3 regions of the Arthrobacter sp. BI5 genome follow, and region 3 is predicted to be linked to each of the others. Evidence: riboswitches for the same ligand, from Rfam matches in the RefSeq annotation. Region 3 holds a riboswitch; each other region holds the start of a gene.
What was found. Region 3 has a riboswitch for thiamine pyrophosphate ahead of AC1MED_RS17125 (ECF transporter S component). Riboswitches for the same ligand answer to the same signal wherever they lie in the genome.

Region 1: another riboswitch for thiamine pyrophosphate. It lies ahead of AC1MED_RS10545 (bifunctional hydroxymethylpyrimidine kinase/phosphomethylpyrimidine kinase); the one in region 3 lies ahead of AC1MED_RS17125 (ECF transporter S component).
Region 2: another riboswitch for thiamine pyrophosphate. It lies ahead of thiC (phosphomethylpyrimidine synthase ThiC); the one in region 3 lies ahead of AC1MED_RS17125 (ECF transporter S component).

Annotation. Positions count from the first base shown of each region.
Region 1 covers NZ_CM155264.1:2,321,374-2,325,725, reverse strand. The annotation lists gene AC1MED_RS10550 (Rne/Rng family ribonuclease) at 1-1,633, shown strand, start outside; TPP riboswitch at 1,791-1,888, shown strand; gene AC1MED_RS10545 (bifunctional hydroxymethylpyrimidine kinase/phosphomethylpyrimidine kinase) at 1,968-3,554, shown strand; gene rplU (50S ribosomal protein L21) at 3,922-4,230, shown strand; gene rpmA (50S ribosomal protein L27) at 4,292-4,352, shown strand, end outside.
Region 2 covers NZ_CM155264.1:2,453,150-2,457,501, forward strand. The annotation lists gene AC1MED_RS11300 (VOC family protein) at 1-798, opposite strand, end outside; gene AC1MED_RS11305 (amidohydrolase family protein) at 880-1,980, opposite strand; gene AC1MED_RS11310 (GNAT family N-acetyltransferase) at 1,984-2,484, opposite strand; TPP riboswitch at 2,553-2,660, shown strand; gene thiC (phosphomethylpyrimidine synthase ThiC) at 2,629-4,352, shown strand, end outside.
Region 3 covers NZ_CM155264.1:3,689,454-3,693,805, reverse strand. The annotation lists gene AC1MED_RS17155 (Na+/H+ antiporter subunit D) at 1-243, shown strand, start outside; gene AC1MED_RS17150 (Na+/H+ antiporter subunit E) at 240-785, shown strand; gene AC1MED_RS17145 (MrpF/PhaF family protein) at 782-1,060, shown strand; gene mnhG (monovalent cation/H(+) antiporter subunit G) at 1,050-1,445, shown strand; gene AC1MED_RS17135 (DUF4235 domain-containing protein) at 1,512-1,775, opposite strand; gene AC1MED_RS17130 (heme-degrading domain-containing protein) at 1,817-2,365, opposite strand; TPP riboswitch at 2,443-2,585, shown strand; gene AC1MED_RS17125 (ECF transporter S component) at 2,655-3,287, shown strand; gene AC1MED_RS17120 (ABC transporter ATP-binding protein) at 3,301-4,352, shown strand, end outside.

The DNA of each region.
Region 1 (4,352 bases), 1.4 Mb from region 3:
CTCCAAGCTGATCGTCTCCGGTGAGGAAGCCTGGGACACCATCGAGGCCTACGTCACCTATGTGGCTCCGGACCTGGTGGGCCGGCTCGAGAAGTGGACCAAGGACACGGACATCTTCGCTGCCTGGCGCATCGACGAGCAGATCCACAAGGCCCTGGACCGCAAGGTCTTCCTGCCCTCCGGCGGCTCCCTCGTGATTGACCGCACCGAAGCCATGACCGTGGTGGACGTCAACACCGGCAAGTTCACCGGCAGCGGCGGCAACCTCGAGGAAACCGTCACCAAGAACAACCTGGAAGCGGCCGAGGAAGTCGTCCGGCAGCTGCGGTTGCGCGACATCGGCGGCATCATCGTGATCGACTTCATCGACATGGTGCTGGAATCCAACCGCGACCTCGTGCTGCGCCGCATGGTGGAGTGCCTGGGCCGGGACCGGACCAAGCACCAGGTCGCCGAGGTGACCTCGCTGGGGCTCGTGCAGATGACCCGCAAGCGGATGGGCACCGGGCTTCTGGAGGTCTTCGGCGAACAGTGCGAGGCCTGCGCCGGCCGCGGCATCGTCACCCACGACGAGCCGGTCGAACACCGCCGCGCCAACACCGTCGCCGCGGAACACCACGTCCCGCGGACCGAGCACCAGCCCGCCGCCCGCACTGAGCGCAAGCGCCGCCGCGGCAAGGGCGGCCAGGGAGCCGGCGAGTCCATGCCGGCCGCACCCGCCCCGGCGCACGCCGAGCCCACCGAGGCTGAGCGCCACGCCAAGGCAGAAGCGACCCGCGCCGCGCTGGCCAACATCGCCGCCGCCGCGCACGCCGCCCACCTGCACGACGGCGACGCGACAGCAGCGCCCGACGCCGAAACCCGGCAGGCCGCCCTCGATGCGGCCGTGGAGCTGGCTTCGACGGAGGAGGCAGCCGGGCGTCCCGCCGCAGTGCTGACCTTCGGCGGCGAGCAGGTAGCCCTGCCGTTCGTCGAGCACGCGGAGGAGACCCCGCAGCCCGCGCTGACCCTGGACCTGCTCACCGAGGCATTCGCCAACCTGGGCGACGCCGAGGCCGGCAAGCCTGCCGCAGCGGCCCCGGCCGCTGCGGACACCGTAGTGGCGGAAACCGTAGCGCCGGAACCGGCTGCACGGGCCGCGGAGCTCCCGGCGGCGGAACCCGCCGCACCGGTTGCAGCGGCACCGCCCCGCGCCACCCGCGGCCGTGGCCGTGCCCAGACGGCACGGATCCAGCCGCCGAGTGTCCGGAACCGGGAGGCGCAGGCCACCTTCCGGCAGGAAGCGCCCAAGGCACCCGCGGCTCAGGCCCAGGCACCACAGGCACCCGTCCGCCGGGAAGCTGCCAAGGCACCCGCGGCGCAGGCACCCGCAGCACAGGCTCCCGCAGCACCGGCCCGCCAGGCTGCGGCAGTGGAGAGCTCCGCACCCCGCCGGGTGCGCCGGAACCGAAGCGCCAGCCGCGCCCAGGGAGCCGCCAATGAGACGTCCGTGCAGCAGCGCGCGGCCACTCCGTCGGCAGCAGCCGGATCCGTCCATGAAGCCAAGGCCCCGGAGCCGGCGAAGGAAGCCGCGAAGCCCGCGGCCAACGAGCCGGTCATCCTCGGCGTCGGCGTCCCGGCGTCGGAGCTCTAAGACCCAGCAGACACCACGGCCCGCGGGTATCGTGCGGAATCGACGTAACATCGGTCGGTCCGGGCGGTACCCGCGAGCCCGTTAACGGGCGTCCGCCAGGGGGCGCCGTCACGGAAGGTGCGGACGGGGGAGTTGCCGGCGGGGAACGCTAGGCTGGGGGACTGACACGGGGTGCCGCGCATCGAGCCGGCTGAGATCCAGACCCGTTGAACCTGTCCGGTTAGCACCGGCGAAGGGATGTCTCTTGTCTTCATCGACCCAGCCTGCATCTACCCAGCCACTATCAACCCAGCCGCAACCCACCCGGCCGGCCGCAACCCGCCCGGCATCCATCCTGCAGTCCGCCTTCCCGGACACAGGGCGCACCGACCCCGCCGCGGCCACACTGCCGCGGATTCCGCGGGTGCTGGCGATCGCTGGTTCGGACCCCTCCGGCGGCGCCGGCATCCAGGCGGATTTGAAGAGCATCGCCGCGAACGGCGGCTACGGGATGGCCGCCATCACGGCGCTGACGGCCCAGAACACCCGGGGCGTCCGCTCCGTCCACGTGCCGCCGGCATCGTTCCTGACCGCCCAGCTGGAGGCGGTCAGCGACGACATCACCATCGACGCGGTCAAGATCGGCATGCTCGGCGACGCTGCGGTGATCGAGGCCGTCCGGGCGTGGCTCCAGAAGGCCCGTCCCGCCGTCGTGGTCCTGGACCCCGTGATGGTGGCCACCAGCGGCGACCGGCTGCTGCAGGAATCCGCCGAGGCGGCCCTGCGCTCCCTGCTCCCGCTGGCCGACCTCATCACCCCGAACCTGGCCGAACTGGCCATGCTGCTGGACGAACCGCCCGCCGCGGACTGGGCCGGGGCGCTGGAACAAGGCAAGCGGCTTGCCGCCCTGGCCGGCACCACGGTGCTGGTCAAGGGCGGCCACCTCGGCGACATCAACCAGGACAGCGAAGAAGGCAGCCATGACGACGGCGGCGGCTGTCCGGACGCGCTGGTGAACACCGGGGGACTGCTCGGGCAGGAAACGGTGGTCGTGCCGGGCGAGCGGATCGCCACCCGCAACAGCCACGGCACCGGCTGCTCCCTGTCCTCGGCGCTGGCCACGGTGCAGGCGCGTGCGGGGGACTGGGAGGCGGCGCTGCGTGAGGTCAAGCCCTGGCTGCTGGGTGCGCTGCGGGAAGCCGGCCGCCTCGACGTCGGATCCGGCAACGGTCCCGTGCACCATTTCCACCACCTGCAGCCGGCCGCACCGGCCCCGACACAACTGCCCGACGAGGGTGGCTTTGCAGCGGCCCTCGCCGGGCACGCGGCGGCCGGACTGGACGCGATCTACAGCCTGGACTTCATCCGCAGGCTTGCCGACGGCAGTTTGCCGGAGCAGGAGTTCGCCTATTACCTCAGCCAGGACGCCCTCTACCTGAACGGCTACTCCCGGGTGCTGTCCCGCGCCGCCGCCCTCGCGCCGTCGGAAGCCGAACAGCTCTTCTGGTCCCGTTCGGCGCAGCAGTGCCTCGAAGTCGAATCCGAACTGCACCGGAACTGGCTGGCCGGCCGCGCAGCCGCAACCCGGCCGGGACCGGTCACCAAGGCCTACGTGGACCACCTCCACGCGGCGTCGCTCGCCGGCAGCTACGGCGTGCTGGTCGCGGCGGCGCTGCCGTGTTTCTGGCTCTACGCCGAGGTCGGCGCCACGCTGCATGGCGAATTCCTCGCTGCGGGCGCCCCGACGGCGCATCCCTACGCGGAGTGGCTGCGCACCTACGCGGACGAGGCCTTCGCGGAGGCGACCCGGCAGGCGATCAGGTACACCGACGCGGCGGGCCGCGGGGCCTCCGAGGCGGAGCGACGCGCCATGGCAGAAGCCTTCGAGCACTCCTGCCGGTATGAGGTGGAATTCTTCGACGCGCCGAGGCTGCACGCCTGAGCCGGCCCGGGCGATGCAGCCGGTAACATGATGGGGCGCGGTTCCGGAAGGTCGCTGCGGCACCACCTCCTGGGCCCCCTGGCCCACGGTGTGGTGCCTGTCACGCACTACTCGCCGGGACCAGCCTCGTTTGCGACCGAAGGCAAAATTAGCGTAGTCTAGATCTTCGGTGCTTACGCCAACACTTGGGTTATGACCCTGAGGAACAGTTCACCCGCCCTGCGGGCAGGACTTTCCACGGGATAGCTCATGGGTTCCCCCGGGGAATCCACCGGCGTTGAGGCACAGCGTGAGCCGGTCCGAACACTTCGGCCCCAGGTTCCGCACGCAAATCTAGTAATAAACGTCGAGAGAAGTGAGTTCCCCAGTGGTGTACGCGATTGTCCGCGCAGGCGGCCGCCAAGAGAAGGTTTCCGTTGGAGACTTCGTTACCCTGAACCGCGTCCCCGGTGGAGCCGGCAGCACCTTTGAGCTGCCCGCACTGCTCCTGGTGGACGGTGACAAGGTCACGTCTGCAGCCAAGGACCTGGCCAAGGTAACGGTTACGGCTGAGATCCTCGAAGACCTCCGTGGTCCGAAGATCGTCATCCAGAAGTTCAAGAACAAGACCGGTTACAAGAAGCGCCAGGGTCACCGTCAGGAACTGACCAAGGTCAAGATCACCGGTATCAAGTAACTCTTCGTTACTGATCTGGTTCCAACAGTTTCCCCAGAATTTTTGAAAGCAGGCATTTCAAATGGCACATAAAAAAGGCGCGAGCTCCACTCGCAACGGTCGTGACTCCAACGCCCAGTACC
Region 2 (4,352 bases), 1.2 Mb from region 3:
GCCGGCGGTCTTGAGCCGGTCGGCGAGGGCGCCGACGTCGTCTCCGGAGGGAACCTCGATGAGCACTTCGCCCAGGCCCAGGGTGTCGTGGCGGGGCCCGGCGCCGCGGCTGTTCCAGACGTTCATGGCCATGTGGTGGTGGTAGCCGCCGGCGGAGACGAACAGGGCCTGGCCGTGCCAGCCCGCCGTCTTCTCGAAGCCGAGCGTCCCGACGTAGAAGTCGTGGGCGGACTGCACGTCGCCGACCTGCAGGTGGACGTGCCCGACGCCGGCATCGGCCTCGCGCTGTCCGGCCACCGACGCTTCGGTGAGGTGCTGCTCGAGGTAGCGCTGCGGCGGCAGGGCGAGGCTGTCCATCACCACGTTCTTGCCGTCCCAGGACCAGGCGTCGCGGGGCCGGTCCCAGTACAGCTCGATGCCGTTGCCCTCCGGGTCGTTGAAGTAGAAGGCTTCACTGACGAGGTGGTCGGCGCTGCCGGTGAAGGACTGCGGCTCGTACTGCGCGGCGGAGGCGACGGTGGCGGCCAGTGAGGGCTGGTCCTCGAACAGCAGGGCGGTGTGGAAAAGGCCGGCCTCGCCGCGGGAGGGCAGGTTCAGCCCGGGGGCGGGGGCCAGGTGGACCAGGGGCTTGCGCTTGCGCCCGAGGTAGAGGCCGCCGTCCTGCTCGGCGACGATGTCCAGGCCGAGGGCGCGCTGGTAGTAATCGGTCATGACCGACATGTCCCCGACCTTGAGCATCACGGTGCCCATGGTGAGTTCGGCGGGAAGGAGATCCTGGGTGCTGGCTTCTGCGGTCATCGAAACGCTCCGGTGGTCCTGTGGCCACCGACCTTCGGTGACCTTGCATAGACTTAAATTACTTGAAGCTTCAATTTATTCCTAATGCGGGACATGCCCTCGACCGACCAGTTCCCCGCGCAGCACGATGCCCCGGGGCTCGCGCAGGGTCGCAAGGTTCCGGCGGGGGTCCTCGGCGCAGACGAGCACGTCCGCGCTGGCTCCTTCGGCGATCGACTCGGCGCCGAGCCAGCCCCGGGCGGCCCAGGTTCCGGCGTCGAGGGCGGCAGCGGCCGGGAGTCCGGCGGCGTGCAGGGCCTCGACTTCATCGACGATCCGGCCGTGTTTGATGACGCTGCCCGCGTCCGTCCCGGCGTAGATGGCCACGCCGGCTTCGTACGCTTCCAGGATCCGCTCGGCCCGGCGTTCCCAGAGTGAGCGCATGTGCGCGGCGTAGCGCGGGAACTTGCCTTCGGCCTGGGCCGCGATGTCCGGGAAGGTGGCAATGTTGATCAGCGTGGGCACGATCGGCACGCCCTGTTCGACGAAACGGGGCAGGTGCCGGGGCAGCAGCCCGGTGCCGTGTTCGATGCAGTCAATCCCGGCGTCGAGCATGTCATCAAGGGTGTCTTCCGCGAAGCAGTGCGCCGTGACGCGGGCGCCCTCGTCGTGCGCCGCCCGGACGGCGTCTTTGACGGCCCCGGCCGGGAAGCTGGCGGCGAGGTCGCCGGCGTCGCGGTCGATCCAGTCCCCCACCAGCTTGACCCAGCCGTCCCCCGCGCGGGCCTGCTTGCGCACGGCCTCCACCAGGCCCCCGGGTTCAACCTCGATGGCGAAGCCCCGCAGGTACCGGCGCGTCCTCGCGATGTGCCGGCCGGAGCGGATGATGCGCGGCAGGTCGCGCCGCTGCTGGATCCACCGGGTGTCATGGACCGCGCCGGCATCGCGGACCAGCAGGGTCCCGGCGTCGCGGTCGGTCAGGGCCTGCCGCTCCGCGACCTCGTCCGGGACGTCGCCGCCGGGGCCGAGCCCGATGTGGCAGTGCGCGTCGACCAGGCCCGGGATGACCCAGCCGTCCAGGACCAGATCCGGCGCGGCCGCGGGGCGGGTGAAGGTCAGCCTGCCGTCGACGGCCCACAGTCCGCGCCGCTCCTGGTCGGCTGCCGTGAGGACGGGGCCGCTGAATTCGATGATGCTGCTCATGGCCTAAAGCTTAATCCGCATCGCAATCCGCCGGCCCAGCTCATCCAGCCCGCATTGGGCTTCGCGTTCCCGCGCGGCGGCCAGGGCACCCGAAGGCCCGGCGACCAGCTCGAAGCCGCAGCTCGCGTAAAAGGGTCCATTGAACGGAACGCCCGCAAAGGTGCACAGCGTCATGGACTCATAACCACGACGGCGGGCCTCGCCGAGGGCTGCCTGCACCAGGGCCCTTCCGATGCCGCGCCCGGCAAAGTCGGGATGCACCGAGAGTTGTTCAAGATGGGCCTGGCCGCAGACTTCGTCGACCCGGGCGAATCCGACCGGAGGGCTTCCGGCGACCAAAACAAAGAGACGATCATCCGGGCCCGCCTGCTCCGGAGCCGGGAACGGCGGGCACCCAAGTTCCACTTCGAGCAGGCGGTCGGCCGCTGCTTCGAGGGCCGGTAGGCCCGGGAGGTCTTCAATGGTCGCGGCCCTGATGCCGGGCAAGGCCCTGCGCTGAATCACGATGCCACGCTAACACGGGGACGACCGGGCTCCCGCGACGGCTTCCCGGCGCCCTGTGGTAGCTTCGTTTACGACCACACGGGTGCCCCTGCAGGGGCTGAGATCAGGCTGGTGCAGCCTGCGACCGTTGAACCTGTCCGGGTAATGCCGGCGAAGGAAGTGAGTAGTTCTTTGAGCGCAACAAATCCACAGCACAGCCCTGCCCGGAACGGAAACGACGCCGCACCAGCGGAGAATCCCGTCAGCGACGCAACTCCCGTGACGCAGTCCCTTAAGTCTCATGCCCTCGCGTATGTCGAAGACGGCGGGATCCGCGTCCCGGTGACGGAAATTGCCTTGGATCCATCCCCTGGCGGCGTCGGGAATCCTCCCTTCCGGGTGTACCGCACCGCGGGACCGGGCAGCGACCCGGTAGTAGGGCTCGCCGGCTTCCGCAGTGAATGGATCGCCGGACGCGGGGACACGGAACCCTACAGCGGCCGGGAACGCAACCTGCTCGACGACGGCAAGTCCGCGGTCCGGCGCGGTGCCGCCTCGGCGGAATGGCGGGGCGCGCCGCCGGAGCCCCGCCGCGCCGTCGAAGGCCGAACGGTCACACAGATGCATTACGCACGACAGGGCATCGTGACACCGGAAATGCGCTTCGTCGCTCTGCGGGAGAACTGCGACGTCGAGCTCGTCCGCAGCGAAGTCGCCGCCGGCCGGGCCATCATCCCCAGCAACATCAACCACCCGGAGTCCGAGCCGATGATCATCGGGAAGGCGTTCCTGGTCAAGATCAACGCGAACATCGGCAACTCCGCGGTCACCAGCTCCATCGCCGAGGAGGTCGACAAGCTCCAGTGGGCCACGCAATGGGGCGCAGACACGGTAATGGACCTGTCGACCGGGGACGACATCCACACCACCCGCGAATGGATAATCCGCAACTCCCCCGTCCCGATCGGCACGGTACCGATTTACCAGGCCCTGGAAAAGGTCAACGGCGAAGCGAACGCCCTGACCTGGGAAATCTTCCGTGACACCGTGATCGAACAGTGCGAGCAGGGCGTCGACTATATGACCATCCACGCGGGAGTGCTGCTGCGGTACGTCCCGTTGACCGCCAACCGGGTCACCGGAATCGTGTCCCGCGGCGGTTCCATCATGGCCGGGTGGTGCCTGGCGCACCATCAGGAGAACTTCCTTTACACACACTTCGACGAGCTGTGCGAAATTTTCGCACGCTACGATGTCGCCTTCTCACTCGGCGACGGGCTGCGGCCGGGGTCGACGGCGGACGCCAACGACGCTGCCCAGTTCGCCGAACTGGACACGCTGGCCGAGCTCACGCAGCGGGCCTGGGAGTTCGATGTCCAGGTCATGGTGGAAGGCCCGGGACATGTGCCGTTCCACCTCGTCAGGGAGAACGTGGCGCGCCAGCAAGAACTCTGCAAGGGCGCGCCGTTCTACACACTGGGGCCGCTGGTCACGGACATCGCACCGGGCTATGACCACATCACCTCGGCGATCGGCGCCACGGAGATCGCCCGGTACGGCACGGCCATGCTGTGCTACGTCACGCCAAAGGAGCACCTGGGCCTGCCCAACAAGGACGATGTGAAGACCGGCGTCATCACCTACAAGATCGCCGCCCACGCCGCCGACCTGGCCAAGGGGCATCCCGGTGCACACGAACGCGACGATGCCCTGTCCAAGGCCCGGTTCGAATTCCGTTGGCGGGACCAGTTCGCACTGTCCCTGGACCCGGTGACCGCGGAGGCCTTCCACGACGAGACTCTGCCGGCCGAACCGGCCAAGACAGCCCACTTCTGTTCCATGTGCGGGCCGAAGTTCTGCTCCATGCGGATCAGCCAGGACATCCGGGA
Region 3 (4,352 bases):
GCCACCGGCCACCGCGCCGGCCAGCAGAACGTGACCCTGCTGCCGCGGACCATGGTGGGCTCCACCTTGGGCCTGGTGCTGTTCGGGGTGGCGCTGACGGTGTTCGCCGGGCCGCTGTTCCGGGTGGCCGGCCAGTCGGCCGAGGCAATGCTGGACCGGTCAGCCTACATCCAGGCCGTGCTGGGGGACGAGGCGCCGGTCCCCGCGATCGCCGAGCCGCCGCGGCAGGAGGGCGGGAAATGACGCGGAAGAGAATCTCGCTGCGCCAGGAACTGCCGTTGCTGGTCTGGCTGGTCATCGTCTGGGGTGCGCTCTGGCAGGATTTCAGCGCCGGGAACCTGCTTTTCGGTGCGTTGATAGCAGTGGTGGTGGCGCGGCTGTTCTACCTGCCGCCGGTAGAACTGGGCGGCCGGTTCAACGTGCTGCGCGCCGTGCCCTTCGCCGTGATCTTCCTGGGCAAGGTAGTGGCGGCCAGCTTCCAGGTCCTGTACCTGGCCGTGGTCCGGGGCCCGCAGGTGATCAGCGCCGTCGTCGCCGTCCGACTCCGGAGCCATTCCGACCTGCTGGTGACCGCCACCGGGCATGTGATCTCGCTGATTCCGGGGTCCGTGGTGGTAGAAGTGGACCGGTCCACGTCCACGCTCTACATCCACGGCATCAACGTCCGCGACGCTAAGGATGCGGACAAGCTCCGCATGGAGGTCCGCGACACCGAGGCCGCGCTGATCCGGATCATGGGCACCCCGGCCGAACTGTCCGCACTGAAGCAGGAGGTGGGCACATGATGCCGCTGGTCCAGACCATCACCGCCGTCGTGCTCTCCCTCGCAGCGGCCGGCGCGATCATCCGCATCGCCCGCGGGCCCTCGCTGCTTGACCGGGTGCTCGCCGCCGACGTGCTGCTCGCCATCCTGGGCGCGGCGCTGTGCATCGATATGGCCGTGAACCGGCACCTGAACAACCTGATGCTGCTGGTGTCCATCTCCATCATCGGCTTTGTCGGCTCGGTGACCGTGGCCCGTTTCGTGGCAGACCGGAGGAAGCAGCCCAATGAGTCCTGAGACAACCTCGGCCGACGCCGTGATCGACGCCGTCTCCGCCGTGTTCATGGTGGTCGGGGCGCTGATGTCCCTCGGCGCGGCTATCGGCCTGCTGCGCTTCCCCGACCTCATGAGCCGGATGCACGCCGCCACCAAGCCGCAGGTGCTGGGCCTGTTTCTGCTGCTCTGCGCGGTGGGGCTGCAGCTGCGCACCTGGTGGGTGTGGCCGGTGCTGGGGGTGGCATGGATCTTCCAGCTGCTCACGGTGCCGGTCTCGGCCCACATGGTGGGACGCGCCGGCTACCGCACCAAGCACCTGCACCCGGAACTGCTCAGCGCCGACGAGCTCGAAGCCGTCGTCCAGCAGGCGGCCGGCAAACGCGGTTTTACCGACGACGACGACTGACGCCGCCGGCGCGGCCAGTGCACCTCGACGAGGCGCACTGGCTCATGCGCGCTCAGACCAGTGCCTCTAGACCAGGTCCTGGGTCTTGGCGAAGCGGGTGATCGCCCGCTGCGTGCCGCGGTTGGCGAGGACCTGGATGATGGCGCTGACCGACGCCGAGATCAGGGCGAACGTCAGGGCCTGCCGCAGCGTGGTGGGAACGTCGTCGTCGTGGCCCTTCGGCGGCTTGTTGCCGGTGGTCTTTTCCCAGACGGTGTCGACCACCTTGGTGCCGACGAAGCCGGCGAGGAGGCTGATGCCGGTGCCGAGCAGTTTGATGAAGATGTTCATACGTCGTACTCCTTGCGGGAGGAAACAGGGCTTCCCCTAGCCTAGCGTCCCGGTGACGCCGGGCGGCCAAGGACCTCCGTCAGGGCCTCGACCACCAGCTCGTGGTCCGCCTTCTGCGGCAGCCCCGACACGGTGACGGCGCCGACCATCCCGGTGCCGCGCAGGTAAATGGGAAAGGAGCCGCCGTGGGCCGCAAACTCCTGCTGGTCGAACCAGGCGTTGTCCTCGATCCTGCGCCCGGCGGCACGCGCCCGGAGGCCCACCAGCAGCGACGGGACTTCGTACCGCGCGGCGGTGCGCTGTTTGGCCTTGATCCAGCGATCGTTGTCCGGGGTGGCGCCCTCCAGCGCGGCGTCGAACAGCACCTGCTCACCCTTGGTGATGTCGATGGCAATCGGGTGGGCGCGTTGCCGGCCCAGTTCCACCAGGCGGAGCCCAAGGTCAAGGGCGTCGTCCTTGCTGAAGGACTCGAACTGCAGTTCGTCGATCTCCGTCAGGATGCGGCCGATGAGCGCCGCCAGGGCCCCCTGCGGCTGCGGTTCCGCGGAGTCCGGGTCGTACTCGGGGGAAGGAACTGGTGCGTCGCTCATGGGATTCAGCTTCCGTTAGCTGCCCACCGCGGCGCAACCCCAACGGGTGTAAACTGGCCCAGCCCACAAGGGCGATTTTAATACGACAGGGGAGCGCCGCCGTCGGGCATCACTGGAACACTCCAGGGAACCGTAGGTGGGCGCTGAGAGTGCGGACAGCCGCAGACCCTCGAACCTGATCCGGTTAGTACCGGCGCAAGGGAGTCGAGTTCTCAGGGTGCCCGGCGCCCGTGGCGGAAGCCGCGGCGCCGCCGGAACACCCTCCCCTCCTGTACCTCAGGAGGACGACATGACTGATATTTCTGCGAAGCAGACACTCACCACCGGCAAGTACAACTGGCGCGTGGTCGACATTGTGGTGGCGGCGTTGATCGCTGTAGCCGGCGGTGTGATTTTCTGGGCCTGGTCCCAGGGTTCCAACCTTGTTTCCGTTCCGCTCAACGCCGTCTACCCGCCGCTGACCGGGCTCTATGCCGGAGGCTGGATGATCCCCGCGGTGCTGGGCATGCTCATTATCCGCAAGCCCGGAGCGGCACTGTTCTGCGAAACCGTGGCCGCCACGGGCGAGCTGATCATGGGCTCCCAGTACGGCGCGTCCGTGCTGTTCTCCGGCTTCGTCCAGGGCCTCGGCGCCGAACTCATTTTCGCCGCTTTCCTGTACAAGCGGTTCAACCTGCCGGTGTCCCTGCTCGCCGGCGCCGGCGCGGGCCTCTTCTGCGGCCTGAACGACTCCCTCCTGCCGTGGGGCTGGAACATCGCGTACGAAACCGGCGACAAGCTCGCCTACATCATCTTCTGCGCCATCTCCGGAGCCGTCATTGCCGGCGGACTGTCCTGGCTGGCCACCCGCGGCCTGGCCAAGACCGGGGTGCTGGGCTCCTTCGGCTCCCGCAAGGCGGCGTCGGAACCCGTCTTCTCCTGAGGCCCGCACCCGCATGAGAACTTCCGACGCCGTCCGGCCGGCCGCTGTCACCGCCCGCGGCTGGGGCTGGCGGCACGCCGGCCGGCCACGGCCCGCCGTGAGCGGCCTGGATCTGGACATCGGACCGGGTGAGCGTGTGCTGCTGCTGGGGCCGTCCGGCGCCGGCAAGTCCACACTGCTGCATGCCCTGGCCGGGGTGCTCGGGGACAGCACAGCTGCAGCCGCTGCTTCGCCCGCGGCCGCCGCTGACGCCGAGGACTCGGACGAAACGGGCAGCCTGCTGATCGACGGCGCCCCGCCCCGGGCCCGGCGCGGCAGGGCGGGGCTGATGCAGCAGGACCCGGAGACCCAGGTGGTGCTGTCGCGGCTTGGCGACGACGTCGCCTTCGGGGCCGAAAACCTCTCCGTGCCCCCGGCGGAGATCTGGCGCCGCGTGGCGGAGGCGCTCGACGACGTCGGGCTGGGCGGCCTGCCGCTGCAGCACCCGACGTCGTCGCTTTCCGGCGGCCAGAAGCAGCGGCTGGCACTCGCCGGGATCCTCGCGATGCGGCCCGGCCTGCTGCTGCTCGACGAGCCCACCGCCAACCTTGACCCGGCCGGTGTCCTCGAGGTCCGCGACGCCGTGGGACGGTGCCTGGACAAGACCGGGGCCACCCTGGTGGTGGTGGAGCACCGGGTCGCCGTCTGGAAAGACCTCGTGGACCGGATCGTCGTGCTGCAGCCCGGAACCGCCACGGACTCCGCCGTGCTGCTGGACGGGCCCCCGGACCAGGTGCTGGAGCAGGCACGGGACCTGCTCATCGCCGCCGGCGTCTGGGTGCCCGGCCATGTGCCTGCCACCCGGGCCCGTGCCGGCGGAGCCCCCGGGGGTACCCTGTGGGGCGGGGCCGGCGGCGGCGCGGCGGCCGGCCAGCTGCTGCTGGCCGCCGAGGGGCTGGCCGTGTCCCGCGAACGCCCCCGCCGCACCGGTCTGCTGCGGGGGTTCCGCACGCTCCCGCCCGCGCCCGTGCAGTCCGGCATCACGGCGCAGGTCCGGGCCGGGCAGGCGCTGACCATCACCGGCCC